Regions from separate parts of the Allobosea sp. GW821-FHT09G06 genome, predicted to be linked through region 2. Evidence: riboswitches for the same ligand, from Rfam matches in the RefSeq annotation. Region 2 holds a riboswitch; the other holds the start of a gene.
The links. A riboswitch is a leader RNA that binds a small molecule or an ion and turns the genes downstream of it on or off. The one in region 2 is predicted to bind thiamine pyrophosphate.
Positions count from the first base shown of each region.

Region 1 (10,409 bases), on a different contig from region 2:
TATGGCGAGCGGACGAAAAAGGCTCAGGCTAGCGATAGCGACGAGACCAACCTTTTCGTAGCGCGCGACATCGTGCGCGGCTGGATCGCTGCGGACCTGAAGGAGGGGGAGTAATGGCGCTCAATCCCGTCCTCCGCGAGATTGTCACGCGTGCTGCCGATAGGGGTAGGCGCGTGATGCTGCAGCGAGAGGTGGCCCGCGAGGCTTTGGTCGGGGCCGTTGCGGATGAGATTTATTCCGCCACGCCCGACGATACGGACCTCGATACCTTGGCGCTCGCCGACATGATCGTGGAGCGCTTGGAGGCGATGGGTGTCGAGCTTCCCAAGCCTCGGCTCAGTGTTCGTGCCGAGACGAAGCGGGAGGCCACGTAATGTTCCGGCGACAAGCCTATACTGGGGCTGAGTTGCCTAAGGATACGAAGGTGCCCAGGATGCCGTCCAACGTCCAGCCGGCGCCTGCGCCGGGTCCGGTTAGCTTGCTTGATTGGATGACGCCCCTCGGCAAGCGCCTTGGCGACTGCACCGGGGATGAGATCGCGGCTCTTGCCGCACTCTTCAATGAGTTGGCGAAGAGCAAGTCCACCGCCTGAAGCCCAGGGCGATTTATGACATCAGACCCGCCGGTGCAGATCGGCGGGCCTCTAACTTCAATTCGCGCGCCGGGCATTCCTGCGCTCGGCAGCTAACCGCACCCGAGCAGGTGTCGTGTAAATTCGTTCCAGCAATGTAGCTGTGAAATCGAGCAAATCTTCCGCCTCGTTCGCAGTTAAAGTGCCGCGATGAGCGCCGTCATTCCCGTCTTCACGAATGCATGCGGAGAGGTCGCGCAAATCTTCCGGTAGTTTTGCATTGTCAAACAGCCAAGGCAGGCGCAACCCAAGATCACGCCGCATTTTCTGAGTAAGCCCTGGTGTTTCCTCCTCCGGTAACAGCGGTGCTGTTGCTAAATCGATCGACAACCGGAACATCGTGCCCGCTGCATTCCAGCATTGAGACGACATACAACGGGCAGCCTCCTCAAAAATATTGTTGATATTTTCGGGTAGGTGCTCCGGGGGAGAAATGTCGCTAACGTCAGCTACCGATATAAATCGCCTTATGCCGAAATCAGCTTCGATAGAGCCTGGTATTTCGGATACAGAAATGTTATTTCTACGTTCGAAGGCGTTTGCCTTTTCTTGCGAGAGCACAAATATGGTGCCTTTCTTGCATCTTCTGCAAACGCAAAAGGCTTCGAATATATGTGACCATCCGTGTTCGCGCCCTAAGAGGCAGTCACCTTTCACGTCGAAGGTTACATGCGCTGTTCCGCACCGAGGACAGTCGCCAGCAATCTCAGCCATCGTTTCTTCCCGTCGAAACCTATTCTATCCCTCCCTCACCATAGCGACGCTCAAACCCGCTGCCATCCCTCTCGCCGTTCAGGACGCGCGCCAGCACCGGCCACTCAGAGAAGGTAGTTTAGGAGAGGAGATCACCTTTAGTCCTGCTCATCCGCCCAGACTTCATGTTCAATGACTGCGAAATCGATACACTTGCCGATCTGACCATGCTCGTTGACGACCACGGACATATCGCTCGTGTGCATTATCCCTGCGGACTCAAAGAGGTCGCGAATGGTGTCCGCTTCGCTGCTTGCGATGGCGCCGATCTTTTCAAAGCTGCCCGAAACAAAGTCGACTTCGAAAGCGAGATCGCCAAAGAGCTCACTCGAAACGTCCTTCCCTTCGCGATCCACCATAGTCTGCTGCGCGCAGATAGTGAATCCGCCGGGAACAAGTGCCGCGACCGCATCCGATTTTGCCGCCAATCGGAACGCCTCGGTTTCTGCGGCGAACACATTCCGAACATGCTGCTCGTTTGGTTTTCGGCGATAGACCTTTCTGATGCGCCCAGCGCTTGGATCGACAAAAATCAGCCCGTAGGCTCCCTCGGTGAGATAAACGAAATTTGATCCCGCGAGCCTTAGCCCGCGCGATTCGTTCGCAAAGCCCATCTCCATCAACCCCGTCGTGAATGCGGCCTTTCGGCGCTACACAAAAGCACTCACACTATTGCTACACAATCGCTCACAACTTCCAAGCTAAGCGATTGATAAATAACAGGAAAAAATGGTGGCGGAGACGGAGGGATTCGAACCCTCGATACCCTTGTGGGGTATGCTCATTTAGCAAACGAGTGCCTTCAGCCTCTCGGCCACGTCTCCGGCGAGAGGCTCTATGCCCGATTGCCGAGGCGTTTGACAAGTCTCGCCGGCAATTTCCTTTGCGCAGCCTGTGCATGTGTCCAAGCGAACCCCTAAGCCCTGCCGTGTGAAGGGGCGCTCTGGCGACTCCCCGCAGCTAGCCAGCACAAGCACACAGCCGAGCCCTGCGTCGGCTTGCCTTGCTCCTCCGCTGGCCAGCCACTAGATTGAACCTGTCCGTTGGGGTGCCGAAAGGCTGAGAGGCGTGTTCCGCGCCAACCCATCGTACCTGATCCGGGTAATGCCGGCGAAGGGAACGGTCTTCGGCTCGCAGATGTCTTGCTCGTGCCCCAGGCCGCTGCCTTTCCGGGAGCAGGGAAGAGCATGACGGCGCAACGCCTTCAGTCGGGCCTGAATGTCGCGGTGGTCGGCGCCGGCGTCGTCGGTTTGGCCTGCGCCGCCGAACTGCTGGCGCGCGGCGCACAGGTAACCATCCATGAGCGCGGCCCGCGCATCGGCGCCGAGGCTTGCTCCTGGTATGCCGGAGGCATGCTCGCGCCCTGGTGCGAGGGCGAGAGCGCCGAGGAGCCGGTGATCCGGCTCGGCCAGCAGGCGGCCGATTGGTGGGAGCGACATGCCGGTGGCGTCGTGCGCAATGGCACGCTTGTTGTGGCGCCCAGTCGCGATCGTTCGGAGCTGCGCCGCTTCGGCCAGCGCACCAGCCATTTCGAGGAGATCGATGGCGAGGCCATCGCCGGTCTGGAGCCCGATCTCGCCGGACGATTCTCGCGGGGGCTGTTCTTCGCGGGCGAGGCGCATCTCGACCCGCGCGTGGCGATCGCGGCTTTGGCTGAGAGGCTCGTCGTTGGTGGGGTGGCCATCCATTTCGACCGCGCCGTCGAACCCACCGATCTCGATGCCGATATCGTGCTCGATTGCCGGGGATTGGCGGCGCGCGATGTCCTGCCGGACCTGCGCGGCGTGAAGGGCGAGATGCTGCTGCTGCGGAGCGACGATATCAGCCTGTCGCGGCCGGTCCGGTTGCTGCATCCGCGCATCCCGCTCTACATCGTCCCACGCGGCGACGGGCTCTTCATGGTTGGTGCGACCATGATCGAGAGCGGGGAGCGCCGCCGCATCTCCGCCCGCGCCATGCTGGAATTGCTCGGTGCGGCCTACGCGCTGCATCCGGCCTTCGCTGAAGCCGAGGTCGCCGAGATCGGCACTGATGCCCGCCCGGCCTTTCCCGACAACCTGCCGCGGCTGACGCGTCGTGGTCGGGTGATCCATGTCAACGGGCTCTATCGCCACGGCTTCCTGCTCAGCCCCGCCATGGCGCGGATGGCAGCCGAGGCCGCGCTGAACCCGCAATCCACACCGGAGATGCTGCATGACGTTGCTGCTTAACGGCGCGCCTCAGACCGTTGCCGCGAAGACCTTGGCCGAGGCGCTGGCCGAGCTGGGCTTTGCCGGCCGCATCGTCGCGACCGCGCTGAACGGTGATTTCGTGCCGGCCCGCAAGCGCGCCGAGACGGCCTTAAGCGAGGGCGACCGCATCGAGATCGTCGCGCCGATGCAAGGAGGCTGAGATGGCGTCCTTCTATGGTTTCGAGCCAGAGAACCCGCTCTTTCTGGGCACCGCGCAATACCCGTCGCCCGCCATCCTGGCCGAGGCGGTGAAGCGCTCCGGCGCCGAGGTCGTCACCGTGTCGCTGCGCCGGGAATCCTCCGGTGGTGCCGGACAGGCCTTCTGGGCGCTGATCCGCGAGCTCGGCGTCAAGGTTCTGCCGAACACGGCCGGCTGCCACACCGTCAAGGAGGCCGTGACCACCGCTCAAATGGCGCGCGAGGTCTTCGGCACCGACTGGATCAAGCTCGAGGTGATCGGCGAGGACGACACGCTCCAGCCGGACGTGATCGCGCTGGTCGAGGCCGCGCGCATCCTCACTGACGACGGCTTCAAGGTCTTTCCCTACACGACCGAGGATCTCGTCGTCGGCGGGCGCTTGCTCGATGCCGGCTGCGAGGTGCTCATGCCCTGGGGCGCGCCGATCGGGTCGGGCAGGGGGCTCAACAACCCCTATGGCCTGCGCAGCATGCGCCAGCACTTCCCCGACATCCCGCTGGTCGTCGATGCCGGCATCGGCCTGCCCTCCCATGCCGCACAGGCGATGGAGATGGGCTATGACGGCATCCTGCTCAACACCTCCGTCGCCAAGGCCGGCGACCCCGCCGCGATGGCGGAAGCCTTCGCGCTCGCCATCCGCGCCGGCCGACAGGCTTTCGCCGCGCAGCCGATCGAAGCGCGCGACATGGCCGCTCCCTCCACCCCCGTCATGGGCAAGGCATTCCTGGCATGAAACTCGATCCGTTCTACCCCATCTTCGACAGCGCCGACTGGCTGGAGCGGATGCTGCCGCTTGGCGTCAAGCTGGTGCAGTTGCGCGTCAAGGATCGCTCCGAGACCGAAGTCGCGCGCGAGATCGCCCGGGCGAAGGCGTTGTGTGCCGCTGCCGATTGCGTGCTCGTCGTCAACGACTACTGGAAGCTCGCCATCGCCGAGGGCTGCGATTTCATCCATCTCGGCCAGGAGGATCTCGACGATGCCGATCTCGGCGCGATCCGCAAGGCCGGCCTGAAGCTCGGCATCAGCAGCCATGACGAGCCCGAGCTGGAGCGCGCGCTGGCGGCCAAGCCCGACTATGTCGCGCTCGGCCCGGTCTATCCGACGATCCTTAAAGCAATGCGCTTCGGCCCGCAGGGTCTTGAGCGGCTGGGCGAATGGAAGCGCCGCATCGGCGACCTGCCGCTGGTCGGCATCGGGGGCATCTCGCTGGAGCGGGCGCCGGGCGTCTTCGAGGCCGGTGCCGACATCGTCGCGGCGGTGACCGACATCACGCTGAACGCCGATCCCGAGGGCCGGCTGAAGGCCTGGATCGCGGCGACGCGGAAGCGCGCGGCCTGAGAGGGCGCACGGCTGCGCTTCCAGGCTTGATATCGAACCACTCCGTCATCCCGGACAAGCGGCGAAGCCGCGCCGATCCGGGATCCATCGTAGAGCGCGGAGCCCGACGATGAATCCCGGCGCTCCGCTTCGCTGCGGCCGGGATGACGGCGAGGTGTATGAAGCTCAGCTCTCGGCCTCGGCCGACATCGTGTGCCCATCGACATGGCCGAGGCTGCGCTCGGGATCGAGCCGGTCGCGCACGCGCTGCTTCAGCACCTTCGAATCCGGGAAGCCGCCATCGGCCTTGCGGTCCCAGATCAGTTCGCCGTCGTAATGGATCTGGAAGATGCCGCCGGTGCGCGGGATCAGAGCGACCTCGCCGAGATCCTGCCCGAAGGTCGAGAGCAGTTCCTGCCCGAGCCAAGCCGAGCGCAGCATCCAGTTGCACATCGAGCAGTAGGTGATGGCGATGCGGGGGGCGGGCTTGGTCTGGGTCATGATCGGTCACCGAAGCGGGAGGTCGCCTCCGACATCCCGCTTCGGGCGCCGCGATGCAAGCCCGAAAGCTGCATGGCCGATCGGCGATCGGCTATGGCTTAAGTTTTTGTTTTAACTAAATAAAATGAAGGGCGCTCAGACTTCGTCGATATAGCGGCGGCGCAGGTGGGCCTTGAACACCGATGCATCGAGCGGCCGGCCCGTGGCCTCGGTCAGCAGGTCGTCGGTCGAGAGCAGCGAGCCCTTGCCGTGGATATTGGCGCGCAGCCAGCCGACCAGCGGGCTGAAATCGCCCTTTCCGATGCCGGGCAGGATCGAGCCTTCCGCCTTGCAGGCCGCGTCGAAGATCTGGGCCGCGGTCATCGCGCCCAGCGTATAGGTCGGGAAATAGCCCCAGCCGCCCGACGGCCAGTGGATGTCCTGCAGGCAGCCGAGCCGGTCATTGGGCACGGTGACGCCGAGCAGGGACTTCATCCCGGTATTCCAGGCGGTGGGTAACTCCGCGAGCGGCATCTCGTCGGCGATCAGCGCCTTTTCAAGCCGGTAGCGCAGGATGACATGGGCGGGATAGGTGACCTCGTCGGCATCGACGCGGATGAAGCCGGGCTCGACGCGGGTATAGCGATGCCACATCGCCGTGCTGTCCCATGCCGGTCCCTCACCTCCAAAACTCTCCCGCATCAGCGGCGCGGCGTAAGTGAGGAACTGACGCGAGCGGCAGGCCTGCATCTCCATCAGGAGCGACTGGCTCTCATGCAGGCTCATGCCGCGCGCGGCGCCGACCGGCTGGGCGAGATAGCCCTGCGGCCGGCCCTGCTCGTAGAGCGCGTGGCCCGTCTCGTGCAGCACGCCCATCAGCGCCTTGGTGAAATCGGCCTCGTCATAGCGCGTGGTGATGCGGACATCGTTATCGGCGCCACCGCAGAACGGATGGGTCGAGATGTCGAGCCGGCCGCGCTCGAAATCATAGCCCAGCGCCGCCATGAACTTGAGGCCGAGCGCGCGCTGCGTCTCGGTCGCGAAGGGGCCTCCCAGCGCAGCCAGGGCCGGGCGGCGCGCCTGCACCGCCATCGCCTCTTGCGTGAAGCCCGGCAGGAAGGCAGCGAGATCGTCGAACAGTGCGTCGATCTTGGCCGAGCGGCCATCGGGCTCGTAATCGTTGAGCAGGGCATCATAGGCGGAGAGGCCGAGTTTCTCGCCCTTGGCCCGGCCGATCTGGCGCTGCAGGTTCAGGACCTCGGCGAGATAGGGCAGGAGGCCGGCGAAATCGGCATCGGCCCGCGCCTGACGCCAGCGCATCTCGCAGGCCGAGACCGCCTTGCTCGACGCTTCCACCAGCTCCGAGGGCAGGGCGGTATCGACGGTCCAGACGCGGCGGATCTCGCGCAGGTTCGCCTTCTCCCAGGCGCCGAGGCTGCTGTCGCTCTCGGCTGCGCCGAGCCAGTCACCGATGCGGGCATCGGTCGAGAGGCCGTGGCGCATGACATGAAGCAGCGCCATGCTTTCGGCCCGCGTCTCGGCAGCGCCCTTCGGCATCATCACATCGTTGTCCCATTGCAGGATGCCGATGGCGTTCGACAGCGCGGCGATGCGGCCGAAATGGGCGGAGAGGTCGGAATAGGCGGTCATGCAGCTCTCTGGTGTGGGAGTGGGCGGCGCAATTGAAGTGTTTTCGCCGGCCCGGACAAGCCGCGTCAGCAGCGCCGGGCCGGAACGACGATGAGCGTGCGGTTCAGGCGAACAGCTTGGAATATTGCCGCGGCTGCGAGCGCAGATACTGGTTCGGTGCCTTGACGGTGGCGCCAAGTTGGGCGGCCGCGTGCCAGGGCCAGCGCGGGTTGTACAGGATGCCGCGTGCCAGCGCGACGAAATCGGCCTCGCCCGTGCCGATGATCGCCTCGGCCTGCTCGGCCTCGGTGATGAGGCCGACCGCCATGGTGGTGATGCCCGTCGCCTGCTTCGCGGCCCGCGCCAGTGGCACCTGATAGCTCGGCCCGAGCGGGATCTTCTGCGTCGCCGACAGCCCGCCGCCGGACATGTCGATGAAGTCGGCGCCGCGCGCCTTGGCCGCCGCGGCGAAGGCGATGCTCTGCTCGATATCCCAGCCACCCTCGACCCAGTCCGTGCCGGAAATGCGGAAACCGACCGGATAGCCCGCCGGCACCACGGCCCGTACCGCATCGAGCACCGCGAGCGGGAAGCGCATGCGGTTCTCCAACGAGCCGCCATACTCATCCTCGCGCCTGTTCGAGAACGGCGAGAGGAACTGGTGCATCAGGTAGCCATGCGCGCCATGAAGCTCGATCGCGGCGAAGCCGAGCCGCACGGCCCGGCGGGCCGAATCCGCGAAGGCCTCGATCAGGCGGGCGATGTCATCCCCGGTGAGGGCGCGGGGCGGCCGCGGGTAGTTTTCGAAGCCGAGCTCCGAGGGGCCCTCGACCGTCCAGCCGCCCTGGTCGAGGCCGAGTTGGCCGCCGCCCTTCCAGGGCTGGGCGACGGAGGCCTTGCGGCCGGCATGGGCGAGCTGGATCGCGATCGGCATGTCTGACCAGCGCCGAGCGGAATCCAGCGCCTTGCCGAGTGCCGCTTCGGTCTCGTCGGACCAGAGACCGAGATCGAACGGGCTGATCCGGCCATCCGGCTCGACGGCCGTCGCCTCGATGATCAGGAGGCCGGCGCCGGACAAAGCGAGATGGCCTAGATGGATAGTGTGCCAGTCGCTGGCGCAGCCATCCTGCGCCGAATACTGGCACATCGGGGCGATGACGATACGGTTGGCGAGCGTGAGGCTGCCAAGCTGATAGGGGCTGAAGAGCTGGCTCATGGCGGGATGGGGTCTCGGAAGGTGCAGGTTTCCCGCGCAGTCTAGAAGCCGCCGCGTGGCCAAGGCCAGTGGCCCTCGCGCAAACGCGATGCCCGATGCGTGCAGATGCACCTCGCGAGGCCGGCGATCCCGGTGCTAGCCTCGGGAGGACAGCCCCTGCTCCCGGAGACCGCCATGGCCGACGCATCCGATTCGGTTCAGCTCACCCGTGACGGTGGCGTCGCGATTCTGACGCTCAATCGGCCGGCGCAGCTCAACGCCATCGATGCGCCGATGGCGGAGCGCTTCCTCGTACAGGTGAAGGTGATTGCGGCCAGCGGCGATGTCCGCGCCATCCTGCTGCAGGGGAATGGCCGCTCCTTCTGCGTCGGGGGCGATATCTCGCAGTTTCTCGCCGGCAGCGATGTCGCGGCCGGTATCGAGGCGATCATGGCACCGATGCACGAGGCGCTGCGCTTGCTCGATGCCTTGCCGCAGCCCTCTGTCGCCTGCCTGCATGGAGCGGTCGCGGGCGGCGGCTTCAGCCTCGCGCTCGCTTGCGATCTAGCGATCGCGGCCGACGATGCCCGCTTTACCATGGCCTATTCCCGGATCGGCGCGACCTCCGATCTCGGCGGCACCTATCGGCTTGCCCGCCTCGTCGGCCAGCGCAAGGCACGCGAGATCGCGCTGCTTGCTGATGTGTTCGGGGCCGAGGAGGCGCTAAAAATCGGCCTCGTCAACCGCGTCGTGCCGGCCGCCCAGGCGCGCGACGAAGCCTTGGCGATGGCCCGCAAGCTCGCGGCGGGGCCGACCGGCGCCTATGGCCGCATCCGCACCTTGCTGGCGGAAGCTCCGGACGCCGATCTCGCTGATCATCTCGACGCAGAGCGCGACGCCTTCCGCGAGACGACGGCGACCGCCGATTTCCGCGAGGGCGTGACGGCCTTTCTGGAAAAGCGGCCGGCGGCCTTCACCGGCCGGTGAGGCGCTGTCGGCCTGCCTGTTCACCTTTGCGTGCGCCGCACAATCCGCTCCTGAAAATGCCGTAATCAGACATATGATAAGCAGGCTTACGATTGGGAGGCCTGCGAATGAAGCGACCCTTGCGGCGGGAGCTGGTTTTCCAGCTGGTTGAAACCTCGCGGCTGCTCCGGACCTATGTCGAGCAGCGCGCCCGCCAGCACGGCACGACGCGGGCCCAATGGGGCGTGATGTCGCGGTTGCGGCGTCAGGAGGGGCTGAATCAGGCCGCGCTCGCCGAGCAGATGGACCTCCAGCCGATCTCGCTCGCCCGCCTGCTCGATCGCTTGCAGAGCCAGAACCTGATCGAGCGCCGCGAGGACCCTGCCGACCGCCGCGCCTATCGGCTCTTCCTCACCCCGGAGGGGCGGGCGCTGGTCGACGAGCTCGATTCCGTCCGGACCGAGATCGCCGACGAGATTCTCGGAGAGGCCGAGGAGGGCGCGATCCTGTCCGCTCTCGGCACGCTCTCGACGATCCGCGAGCAGATTCGCGCCCGATCCGAAGACAAGGCGCCGGCCTCCGCCGACGACGCAGCCTGAGCGAATGGACATCAGATGAAGCGTTCAGGATTGATCATCGGCGTTGTTGCGATCGGCCTTGCGGCCGGCGGAGCCTGGTATTGGCATTCACGCTCGCCTGAGGCCGCGCATACGGCCAGCGGCAGGCGAGGTGAGGGGGCTCCGGTCGCGGTCGTCACGGCTGCCGCGATCCAGGCCGATTTCCCGGTACGCAAGCACGCGATCGGCTTCGTCGAGACGCCGGCGAGCGTGCTTGTGCGCTCGCGCATCGACAGCCAGATCATGGCTCAGCATGTCACCGACGGGCAGTTCGTCAAGGCCGGCGACCTGCTCTTCACCCTCGACGATCGCGACATCAAGGCCCAGATCGCCAAGGACGAGGCGATGCTGGCCCGCGACGAGGCCACCCATACCCGCAACCTCGCCGATC
Region 1 covers NZ_JBWKOI010000003.1:76,291-86,699, forward strand. Annotated here, with positions in the region: gene AC07NY_RS16610 (hypothetical protein) at 1-114, shown strand, start outside; gene AC07NY_RS16615 (hypothetical protein) at 114-374, shown strand; gene AC07NY_RS16620 (DUF4145 domain-containing protein) at 650-1,345, opposite strand; gene AC07NY_RS16625 (hypothetical protein) at 1,483-2,004, opposite strand; tRNA gene AC07NY_RS16630 (tRNA-Ser) at 2,118-2,208, opposite strand; TPP riboswitch at 2,419-2,520, shown strand; gene thiO (glycine oxidase ThiO) at 2,572-3,594, shown strand; gene thiS (sulfur carrier protein ThiS) at 3,578-3,775, shown strand; gene AC07NY_RS16645 (thiazole synthase) at 3,777-4,547, shown strand; gene AC07NY_RS16650 (thiamine phosphate synthase) at 4,544-5,152, shown strand; gene AC07NY_RS16655 (Rdx family protein) at 5,318-5,632, opposite strand; gene AC07NY_RS16660 (carboxypeptidase M32) at 5,768-7,261, opposite strand; gene AC07NY_RS16665 (NADH:flavin oxidoreductase/NADH oxidase) at 7,365-8,456, opposite strand; gene AC07NY_RS16670 (enoyl-CoA hydratase/isomerase family protein) at 8,631-9,422, shown strand; gene AC07NY_RS16675 (MarR family winged helix-turn-helix transcriptional regulator) at 9,530-10,000, shown strand; gene AC07NY_RS16680 (efflux RND transporter periplasmic adaptor subunit) at 10,016-10,409, shown strand, end outside.
Region 1: another riboswitch for thiamine pyrophosphate. It lies ahead of thiO (glycine oxidase ThiO); the one in region 2 lies ahead of AC07NY_RS11690 (LuxE/PaaK family acyltransferase).

Region 2 (10,409 bases):
CGAGACGGAGCATGAGGTCTGCGTCGTCGACAAGCTGACCTATGCCGGCAACCTCGCCTCGCTGGCACCGATCTCCGGCAGCAACCGCTACCGCTTCGAGCAGGCCGATATCGGCGACGGGGAGCGGATGAAGGCGATCTTCGCCGATTTCCAGCCCGACATCGTCATGCATCTCGCGGCCGAGAGCCATGTCGACCGCTCGATCGACGGGCCGGCGGCCTTCATCGAGACCAATATCGTCGGCAGCTTTACGCTACTGCAGGAGGCGCTGCGCCATTTCCGGGCGCTGCCGGAGGAGCGCAAGGCGCGCTTCCGCTTCCACCATATCTCGACAGACGAGGTCTTCGGCTCGCTGGGCAGCGACGGGTTCTTCCGCGAGGATACCGCCTACCAGCCGAACTCGCCCTATTCGGCCTCCAAGGCGGCGTCGGACCATCTGGTGCGGGCCTGGCACCACACCTATGGCCTGCCGGTAGTGATGACCAATTGCTCGAACAATTACGGGCCGTTTCACTTCCCGGAGAAGCTGATCCCGCTGATGATCATCAATGCGCTCGAGGGCAAACCGCTGCCGGTCTACGGCAACGGGCTCAATGTGCGCGACTGGCTCTATGTCGACGATCACGCCGATGCGCTGCTGACCGTCGCGACGACCGGCAAGCTGGGCGAGAGCTACAATATCGGCGGCCATAACGAGAAGACGAACATCGACGTGGTCCAGGCGATCTGCGCCATCCTCGACGAGCTCCGGCCCGACCCCAAGGGCGCCCGCCAGCGCCTGATCACCCATGTCACCGACCGACCGGGCCATGACGCGCGCTATGCGATCGATGCCGGCAAGATCGGCCGCGAGCTCGGCTGGGCACCGAAGGAGACTTTCGAGACGGGCCTGCGCCGCACGGTCGAATGGTATCTCGCCAACCCCACATGGTGGGGCGATATCCGTTCCGGCGTCTATCGCGGCGAGCGCCTCGGCGCGGCCTGAGCGGGGGAAGACATGCTGAGCGTCGAGGCAACGGCGATCCCTGCCGTCAAGATCGTCACGCCGAAGAAATTCGGCGACCATCGCGGCTTCTTTTCGGAAACCTGGAGCCGCAAGGCCTTTTTCGAGGCCGGGCTCGATCTCGATTTCGTCCAGGACAACCAGTCGTTGTCGGCGCCGGTCGGAACGCTGCGCGGCCTGCACTTCCAGTCGCCGCCTTTCGCGCAGGATAAGCTGGTGCGGGTCACGCGCGGCCGCATCCTCGATGTCGCCGTCGATATCCGGGCCGCCTCGCCAACCTTCGGCAAGCATGTCGCGGTCGAGCTTTCCGCCGAAAACTGGAAGCAATTGCTGGTTCCGGTCGGCTTCGCCCATGGCTTCGTCACGCTCGAACCGGATACCGAGGTGCTCTACAAGGTCACAGCTCCTTACGCGCCGCAGAACGACCACGGCCTCGCCTTCGACGACCCGGCGCTCGGCATCGACTGGCGGCTGCCGCTCTCCGGCCTCACCCTCTCCGACAAGGACCGCAAGCATCCGCGCCTCGCCGAGATGCTGCGTTATTTCGACTGATGACACTCCGTATCGCCGTCACCGGTTGGACCGGGCAAGTCGTCTGCGCCATGCTGGAACGTATTCCGGTCGGCGTTGAGGTCATCGCGCTGCGCCGCCCCGACCTCGATCTCGCCGTCCCGAAGACGGTCGCGCCCGCCCTGCGATCGGCCCGGCCCGACGTGATCGTCAACACCGCCGCCTATACGGCCGTGGACCAGGCCGAGAGCGAGCCGGAGCTTGCCATGCGCGTCAACGGCGAGGCGGCCGGCGAGGCGGCGCGGGCCGCGGCCGCGCTCGGCATCCCCGTGATCCAGCTCTCGACCGACTATGTCTTCGACGGCGCGCTCGACCGGCCCTATCGCGAGGACGATGCGACCGGCCCGATCTCGGCCTATGGCGCGAGCAAGCTCGCCGGCGAGCAGGCGGTCGCGGCGGCGACCGACAACCACGCCATCCTGCGCACGGCCTGGATCTACAGCCCCTTCGGCAGGAACTTCGTCAAGACGATGCTGCACCTCGCCGAGACGCGCGACGAGATCGGCGTCGTCGCCGACCAGGCTGGGTGTCCAACCAGCGCGCTCGACATCGCCGATGCGATTTTCACCGTCGCGCGCAATCTGACCGCACGGACGGACGATACTCGCTTGCGCGGCGTGTTCCACATGAGCGCGGCGGGAGAGGCCGTCTGGGCCGATGTGGCCGAGGCGATCTTCGCCGAGCGCGAGCGGCAGGGCGGCAAGCCAATCCGGGTCAAGCGCATCGCCACAGCCGATTACCCGACGCCGGCCCGGCGGCCCGCGAATTCCAGGCTCGATTGCAGCAAGCTTTCACAGGCTCATGGCGTGAGGCTGCCGGATTGGCAGGGCTCGCTCAGTGCCTGCGTCGCGCGGCTGCTTGGGGATCAAGGCAAGGAGCAGCAACGATGAAGGGCATCATCCTGGCCGGCGGCTCCGGCACGCGGCTGCATCCGATGACGCTGGCGATGTCGAAGCAGCTCCTGCCCGTCTACGACAAGCCGATGATCTACTACCCGCTCTCGACGCTGATGCTGGCCGGCATCCGTGAGGTGCTGATCATCTCGACGCCGCATGACCTGCCGAACTTCAAGCGCCTGCTCGGCGACGGTTCCGACTGGGGCATGAGCCTGACCTATGCCGAGCAGCCCCATCCCGGCGGGCTGGCGCAGGCCTATCTGATCGGCGCCGATTTCGTTGCCGGCGAACCATCAGCCCTGATCCTCGGCGACAATCTCTATTACGGCCACAGCCTGCCGGAGATGATGGCACGCGCGACGGCCCGCGCGAGCGGCGCGACCGTCTTCGCCTATCATGTCCGCGACCCCGAGCGTTACGGCGTGGTCCAGTTCGACAAAGCCGGCAAGGCGATCTCGATCGAAGAGAAGCCGAAGGCGCCGAAATCGAGCTGGGCCGTGACGGGCCTCTATTTCTACGACGCCGAAGTGGTCGAGATCGCCCGAAGCCTCAAGCCGTCGCCGCGCGGCGAGCTCGAGATCACCGATGTCAACCGGACCTATCTGGAGCGGGGCGCGCTCTCGGTCGAGTGCATGGGACGCGGCTTCGCCTGGCTCGATACCGGCACGCCCGACAGCCTTCTGGAAGCGGGCGAGTTCGTCCGCACGCTGGAAAGCCGCCAGGGGCTGCGCATCGCCTGTCCCGAGGAAATCGCCACGCGGCGAGGCTGGATTTCGGCTGCGCAGTTGACGCTGCTGGGCGAGAGGCTCGCGAAGAGCGACTACGGACAATACCTGCTGCGCATCGCGGGCGATCTCGGCGGATAGCTCACGCCGGATGCGTCGACACAGGGCTGCAATACTCTCGGGAGCATAGCAGTTCCCGGCCTCGACAACGTCAGGGCTCCATCGTCAACGCGTAGAACTTCTCATCGACCTCGCGGCGCGATTGGCGACATCAGCGAGGCCCAGGGCGACTGCAGCCAAGGTCAGCACGAGGGCGCCGATTATGCCCAGCGGCACGCTGATATAGGGCGAGCTCCATTTGGGCGGGCCATCGTCGATAGGAGGTCGCATCGCCCAATGTGAACGAGAATGGCTATCGCATCTGGTCATTGGCGCATCCTCTTGAATTGAGGTCGATCTAGATATGCTTCAATCGAACATTGACCACCACACGCCCAGCATTACCGGAAAGCTGACGACGCCGATATGCGTTGGTGAATCAATGGTAAACGCCTGAACCCGCCATCGTCGTCAGATGCAGCGCAACAGGGAATGTTGCGGACGCACAAACGCTGCCGTTGTCAGTGGCGCACCGATCTGAGCCGTCTCGAAGCCAATGACGGCACTGTCATAGTCATGCCGAGCAGCTTCGCCACAGTCCGCCACCGAGATCGCCGTGGCCGCAGTTCACGGCGCCTTTTCCTATACTGCTTGACAGCAGGGCCCACCGCTCGTCATCTGCATCCGTTCCCAGGGGGGCCTCGCTAGGAGGCTGAGATTCCGCCGGCTGGGCTTTCGAGCCCGGCAACGCGGTGACCCTCCGAACCTGATCCGGATCATACCGGCGTAGGGATGCGGGACATGCGGCCGTCACAGGCCCTGATTCCAGCTTGCGCTCGTGATCCTCCAGCGATCGACGCTTCGGCTTGGCCGCGCGTCCGAACGGAGTGGGTTGAAGTGACGCAAGCCGAGATCATCGCGGCGCTATCGGCGTTCATCGCGCTTCCCGACGCGTCGGAAGCCGTGTTCGAGGCGATGGCACTCAAGGTCTTCGCCTATCAGTTTCGCAACAACGAGCCCTATAAGCGCTTCTGCCTGCAGCGCGGCCGCACGCCGCTCTCGGTGAAGCGCTGGTGCGACATCCCGGCCGTGCCGATCACCGCCTTCAAGGACCTGACGCTGAGCTGTAGCCCGCCGGAGCAAGCCGAACGCGTCTTCATGACCAGCGGCACGACGCAAGGCATCCGCGGCCGCAGCTACCACCCGACGCTCGACGTCTGGAAGCGCTCGATGCTGGTGAATTTCCGGGCGCGCTTCATGCGTGGGCGCGAGCGCATCCGCATGGGCATCCTCTTCCCGGACGAGACGGAGCTGCCGAACTCCTCGCTCGCCACCTATCTCTCGCTCGCCAAGCGCGAATGCGGCACGGCGGATTCAGAGACCTTCATCAATGCCGCCGGTCTCGACCTCGACCGCTTGCTGGCAACGCTCGCGCAAGTCGAAGCCAGCGGCGAGCCCTATGCTCTGCTCGGCGCGAGCTATTCCTTCGTGCCCGTGCTGGACGCGCTCGCCGCGAGCGGCCGGCGCTTCGCCCTGCCGCAAGGCAGCCGCATTCTCGATACCGGCGGCTTCAAGGGCCAGTCGCGCGAACTGGGGCCGGACGAGTTCTATGACGGGCTCAGCGCCGCCTTCGGCGTGCCGCGTTCGGCCTGCATCAACATGTACGGGATGACCGAGCTCAGCTCGCAGCTCTATGACGACGGCAATGCCGTCTGTCCGTCGGTGAAATCCGGGCCGCACTGGATCCGCAGCCGCGTGGTCGATCCGCTCACCGGCACCGACCTGCCGGACGGCGAGCGCGGCGTTATCGTCCATCACGACCTCGCCCATTTCAACTGCGTCGCGGCGATCCTGACCGAGGATGCCGGCGAGATCGTGCCGGGTGGCTTCAAGCTGCTCGGCCGTGTCGATGGCGAGGCCTCGAAGGGCTGTTCGGTCGCGGTCGCCGAATTCCTCGCAGCGGCGCGAGGCTGATCGCCGTGATCGAGCATGCGGGCCATCTGCCGGGCCTGAACCGCGAGGCGTTGCGCTGGCGCGAGGTCAGTCACAGCGCCTGGGGCGAGAGCGCCATCATCGCGCTGCCGGAGCTCGACGAGGCGCAGGCAAAGGCGCTCTGCGCGCATGTACGCGACAATGCCCGCGTCAAGCTGAAACGGATGGAGACGGCGCGCATCGTCGCCGCGATCGATGCCGCCATCGCGCGCCTGCTCGACCGCAGCCACCCGCTGCGGCGCAAGGCCGAGCACCTGCTGCCGATCGTCACCGGCTATGATCGTGAGACGGTCCGGCTCGGCCTCACCGGCTATCTCAAGACCTTCCGGCGCCCGCAGCTCCTGCGTTTCCTGGCCGAGGACTTCGCCAATCCCGGCCTGCTCGACGGTTTCCAGCCGACGCCCAAGGGCGGTTATCTGCGCGCCCATGGCCCGGAGCTGCTGCTGCATGTCTGGGCGGGTAATGTGCCGGCGCTCTCGCTCTGGAGCCTGATCTGCGGCCTGCTGGTGAAGGCGGGCAATATCGGCAAGCTCGCCTCGGCCGAGCCGCTAACGGCCGGCTGGTTCGCGAAACTTCTCGCCGAGATCGACCCCGAGATCGGCGAATGCCTCGCCATCACCTGGTGGAAGGGCGGCGAAGCGGCTGCCGAGCCGGTCTTCCTGCGCGCGGCCGACACCGTCATGGCCTATGGCGGCAACGAGACGCTGACGGCGCTGCGCGCCAAGCTGCCGATCACGACCCGCTTCCTGCCGCATGGCCACAAGATCGGCTTCGGCGTGATCGCGCGCGAGGCGCTCGACAGCCGAAAAGCGCCCGCACTGGCCCGGCTCGCGGCCCATGACGTCACGCGCTACGAGCAGCAGGGCTGCTACTCTCCGCAGATGCTCTTTGTCGAGCGTGGCGGAAAGGTCAGCCCCTCGGAGTTCTCCCATTACGTCGCGCATGAACTCAGCTCCATCGTCTCGCGCCATCCGCGCCGTGCATTGTCACAGGGCGAAGCCGCCTCGATCGCCGCATGGCGTAGCGCGCAGGAGACGCGCGCGATGGATGGAGCCGCCGAGCTTCTCGGCGAGCCATCCGACAATTGGAGCGTCGTCCATGTCGAGACACCGGAAGCACTGAACCCGACGGGGCTGAACCGCACGCTCAAGCTGGTCTCGGTCGAAAGCCTCGACGATGTCCCCGCGCTCGTCGCGCCCTATCGCAACTTCCTGCAGACGGCCGGCATCGCCGCATCGCCCGAGCGGCTGTTCCGGCTTTCCGAGAAGCTCGGCTCGGTCGGCGTCAGCCGCATCGCGCCGCTTGGCCGCATGACCGCGCCGGAGGCCGGCTGGCATCATGACGGGCGCTTCAGCCTGCTCGACCTCGTCACTTTCACGGAGATCGAGCAATCAGCGGAAGCCGCCGCAGAAGGGTTCGCGCCCTATGTCGACTGAACCGCACAAGCCCGGCTTCGTCACGATCGAGCGGGCCAGCTATCGCTACGACGCGGCCGGCCCGGCCGTGGTCGATGCGGTCGACTGGTCGATCCCGCGCGGCGAGATTCATTGCCTGCTCGGCCGCAGCGGCTGCGGCAAGACCACCTTGCTCAAGCTCGCCGCCGGCCTGCTGATGCCGAACGAGGGCGCGATCCACATCGGCGGCGCGGCGCTGGCCGGCCCAAGCCCGCGCGCCGGCTTCGTCTTCCAGGCGCCGACGCTGCTCGACTGGCTGAGCGCGCTCGACAACGTCCTGCTGCCGGTCTCGCTGAAGCGCCGCCCCACCGTCGCCGACAAGGATGCCGCGCTCGACTTGCTCGAACGTGTCGGCCTCGCCGATTTCGCGACGCGCCGCCCGGCCGAGCTGTCCGGCGGCCAGCAGAGCCGCGTCGCCGTCGCCCGCGCCTTGGTGGGCAACCCCGACCTGCTGCTGCTCGACGAACCCTTCGCTGCGCTCGATGCCTTGACGCGCGAGGAGTTGCAGGACGACCTGCTGCGCCTCTGTGCGCTCCGCGGCACCACCGCCCTTTTCGTCACCCATGATATCGGCGAGGCTGTCTATCTCGCCGACACGGTCGCGGTCATGGCGGCCGGCCGCGTGACACATGTGCGCCGGATCGAGTTGGCCCGCCCGCGCCATCGCGACATGCGCTATGCGCCCTCGTTCATCGCCGCCTGCCGTGCTCTGCGTGATGCCATGGACGGCGCTGCCGCTGCCAGCAGGAGGCCGGCGGCATGATGGCTCGCCTGCCCTCGCTCCTGCTGCTCGTCGCGCTGCTCGCCGGCTGGGAAGCCTGGTGCCGGTTCGGCGGCTTGTCACCGCTCGTCCTGCCGCCGCCTTCCGCCGTGCTCGCGACGCTATGGAGCGAGATCGCGACCGGGCGGCTCTGGCCGCATCTGGCGATGACCGCCGCCGAGATGGCGCTCGGCCTCGGCATCGGCGCCGTCGTCGGGCTCGGTGTCGGCGTGCTGCTGGCGGAATTCCCGGCGCTGAGCCGGCTGCTGCGGCCCTATGTGCTGGCAAGCCAGCTCGTGCCGAAGCTCGCGCTCGGACCGCTCTTCATCATCTGGTTCGGCTTCGGCATGACGCCGACCGTCGTCATCACCGCGCTGATCTGCTTCTTCCCGCTGATGGAGAACACGCTGACCGGCATCAACGAGGTCGATGCCTCCCGCCGCGAGCTCTTCCGCATGCTGGGCGCCAGCCGCCCCCAGACCCTGCTGCGGCTCAAGCTGCCCGCGGCACTGCCGGTCATCATGGCGGGCCTGCGCGTCGCCGTCGTGCTGGCGTTGGTCGGCGCCGTCGTCGGCGAGTTCATCGGCGGGCGGATCGGGCTTGGCGCCTCGATCATCGCTGCGCAAAGCGTGATGGATTCGAGCCTGATCTTCGCGCTCTTCATCGTCATCACCGCCCTTGGAATGCTGCTCTACGAGGCCGTGCGCCTGATCGAGCGCCGCGTCCTGCATCGCTTCTCGAAAGGCTAGATATCCATGTCCGCGCTGCGCGCCTTCCTCATGCTCGCCCTCTCCTGTCTGGCCGCTGCCCCCGCGACGGCCCAGCCGCTCGACAAGGTCACCGTCGCCGGCTGGAGCCAGCCGATCAGCGAGATCACCAACCTGCTGGCGGAGCCGGACAAGGGCTTCTTCAAGGCGAAAGGCATCGCGCTCGACTATGTGCCGGGCAATGGCGGCGGGGCGGCCTTGCAGAACATGCTCGCGGGGCAGGCCGATATCGCCTTCACCGATCCGGCCGCGCTCTATCTCGCGCTCGACAAGGGCGAGAAGCTCGTCGCGATCTACAATATCTATCCGCAGAACGTCTTCAACGTTGTCGCGCTGAAGAGCAGCGGCATCCGCACCGCCGCCGATCTCAAGGGCAAGCGCATCGGCGTCTACAGCCTCGCCAGCGGCACCTACCAGAACCTGCTCGTGCTGCTGCATCAGGTGGGCCTGGGCGAGAAGGACGTGCAGGTCCAGCCGACCGGCCTGCTCAATTTCGCGCCGCTGATGCAGGGCCAGGTCGATGCCACCGCCGCGACCGATACCGGCCTGCTCGTCGCCCGCGCCAAAGGCCTGGGCGAGGCCAATGTCATCGAGGTCCGCGACCAGCTCAACCTGCCGAGCGACATCTTCGTCGTGAAGGAAAGCTATTACGAGCAGAACAAGCCGCTGCTGAAGCGCTTCCTCGCCGCCTATCGCGATTCCGCCGCCTGGATGATCGCAAAGCCCGAAGAGGCCGCGCGCATCGCCGTCACCCGCGCGATCAACGGCCGCGACGAGGCCGTGAACCTCGATATCATCAAGCTGCGCAATGCATCGAGCGTCTCGCCGACGACGGAGCGCGAAGGGCTTGGCCGCTTCGATCTCGATGCCTTGCAGAAAGGCGCCGACACGTTCCGCAGCCTCGGCCTGATCACCCGCCAGATCGACATGAAGACGGTGGTGAAGAGCGACCTGATCCCCGCGAAGGACGGCGCACCGTGAGCTTCCGCGACCGGGCGATCCTCGTCACCGGCGCGAGCCGCGGCATAGGGGCTGCGATCGCGAAGGCCTTCGCGGCCGAGGGCGGGATCGTCATCGTCAACTACCGGACGAACGAGGCGGCAGCCGAGGCCGTCGCTGCGGAATGCCGCGCTCTCGGCGGCGAGGCGCTGGCCATCGCAGCCGACGTCACCTCTCCCCAAGCCGTCGCCGAAATGGCGACGCGCATCGCGGAGGAGGTCGGGCGGCTCGACGTCGTCGTGAACAACGCCTTCGCGCCCTATCGCTTCGACCCGGACAACCGCACCCGCTTCTGGGAGACGCCTTGGGAGTCTTACGAGCAGCAATTCGAGGGCGCGGTGAAGGCGGCCTATACGGTCAGCCGCGCGATGCTGCCGCTGCTGCAGCGCCGCAGCGGCGCCAGTATCGTCAATCTTGCCAGCGATCTGGTGACGAGGCCGAGCATTCCCTATCACGACTACACGACCGCCAAGGCGGCGCTCGTCGGCTTCAGCCGCAATCTTGCGGCCGAACTCGGGCCGCTCGGCATCCGCGTCAACTGCGTCGCGCCGGGGCTGGTCTACCCGACTGAGGCGAGCGCGACGACGCCGGAGGAAGTCCGCGAGATGCTGATCGCGCAGATGCCCTTGCGCCGCATCGCAACGCCGGAGGATGTCGCCGGCCCCGTGCTCTTCCTCGCCAGCGACTGGAGCCGCTTTGTCACCGGCCAGGTGCTCCATGTCGATGGCGGGCTGGTCATGGCCTGACGGAGGCCCTCACTCGGCCTTCTTGCCGGCGGCGTCGAACTGCTTGAGATAGGCCAGCAGGTCGGCGATGCGCTTCTCGTCCTTGAGGCCGGCATAGATCATCTTGGTGCCTGCCACCTTGCCGCGCGGGTTCTGGATGTATTCGGCGAAGGTCGCCTCGTTCCAGGTGAGGCCGGAATCCTTCATCGCGGCGCTGTAGCTATAGCCGTCGCGCGTGCCGGCCTTCTGGCCGACGACACCGTTGAGGATCGGGCCGACCAGGTTCTTGGCGGTCTCGCCCACCTGATGGCAAGCGCGGCACTGGGCATAGACCTTCTCGCCGGCAGCGGCGTCCTGGGCGCGAGCGGGCTGGGTGGCGGCCGCGAGCAGGGCGGCGCCGGCGAGGATTGCGAACTTCA
Region 2 covers NZ_JBWKOI010000002.1:314,754-325,162, reverse strand. Annotated here, with positions in the region: gene rfbB (dTDP-glucose 4,6-dehydratase) at 1-985, shown strand, start outside; gene rfbC (dTDP-4-dehydrorhamnose 3,5-epimerase) at 998-1,555, shown strand; gene rfbD (dTDP-4-dehydrorhamnose reductase) at 1,555-2,463, shown strand; gene rfbA (glucose-1-phosphate thymidylyltransferase RfbA) at 2,460-3,335, shown strand; TPP riboswitch at 3,976-4,104, shown strand; gene AC07NY_RS11690 (LuxE/PaaK family acyltransferase) at 4,191-5,267, shown strand; gene AC07NY_RS11685 (acyl-CoA reductase) at 5,273-6,721, shown strand; gene AC07NY_RS11680 (ABC transporter ATP-binding protein) at 6,711-7,502, shown strand; gene AC07NY_RS11675 (ABC transporter permease) at 7,499-8,248, shown strand; gene AC07NY_RS11670 (ABC transporter substrate-binding protein) at 8,255-9,247, shown strand; gene AC07NY_RS11665 (SDR family oxidoreductase) at 9,244-10,011, shown strand; gene AC07NY_RS11660 (c-type cytochrome) at 10,021-10,409, opposite strand, start outside.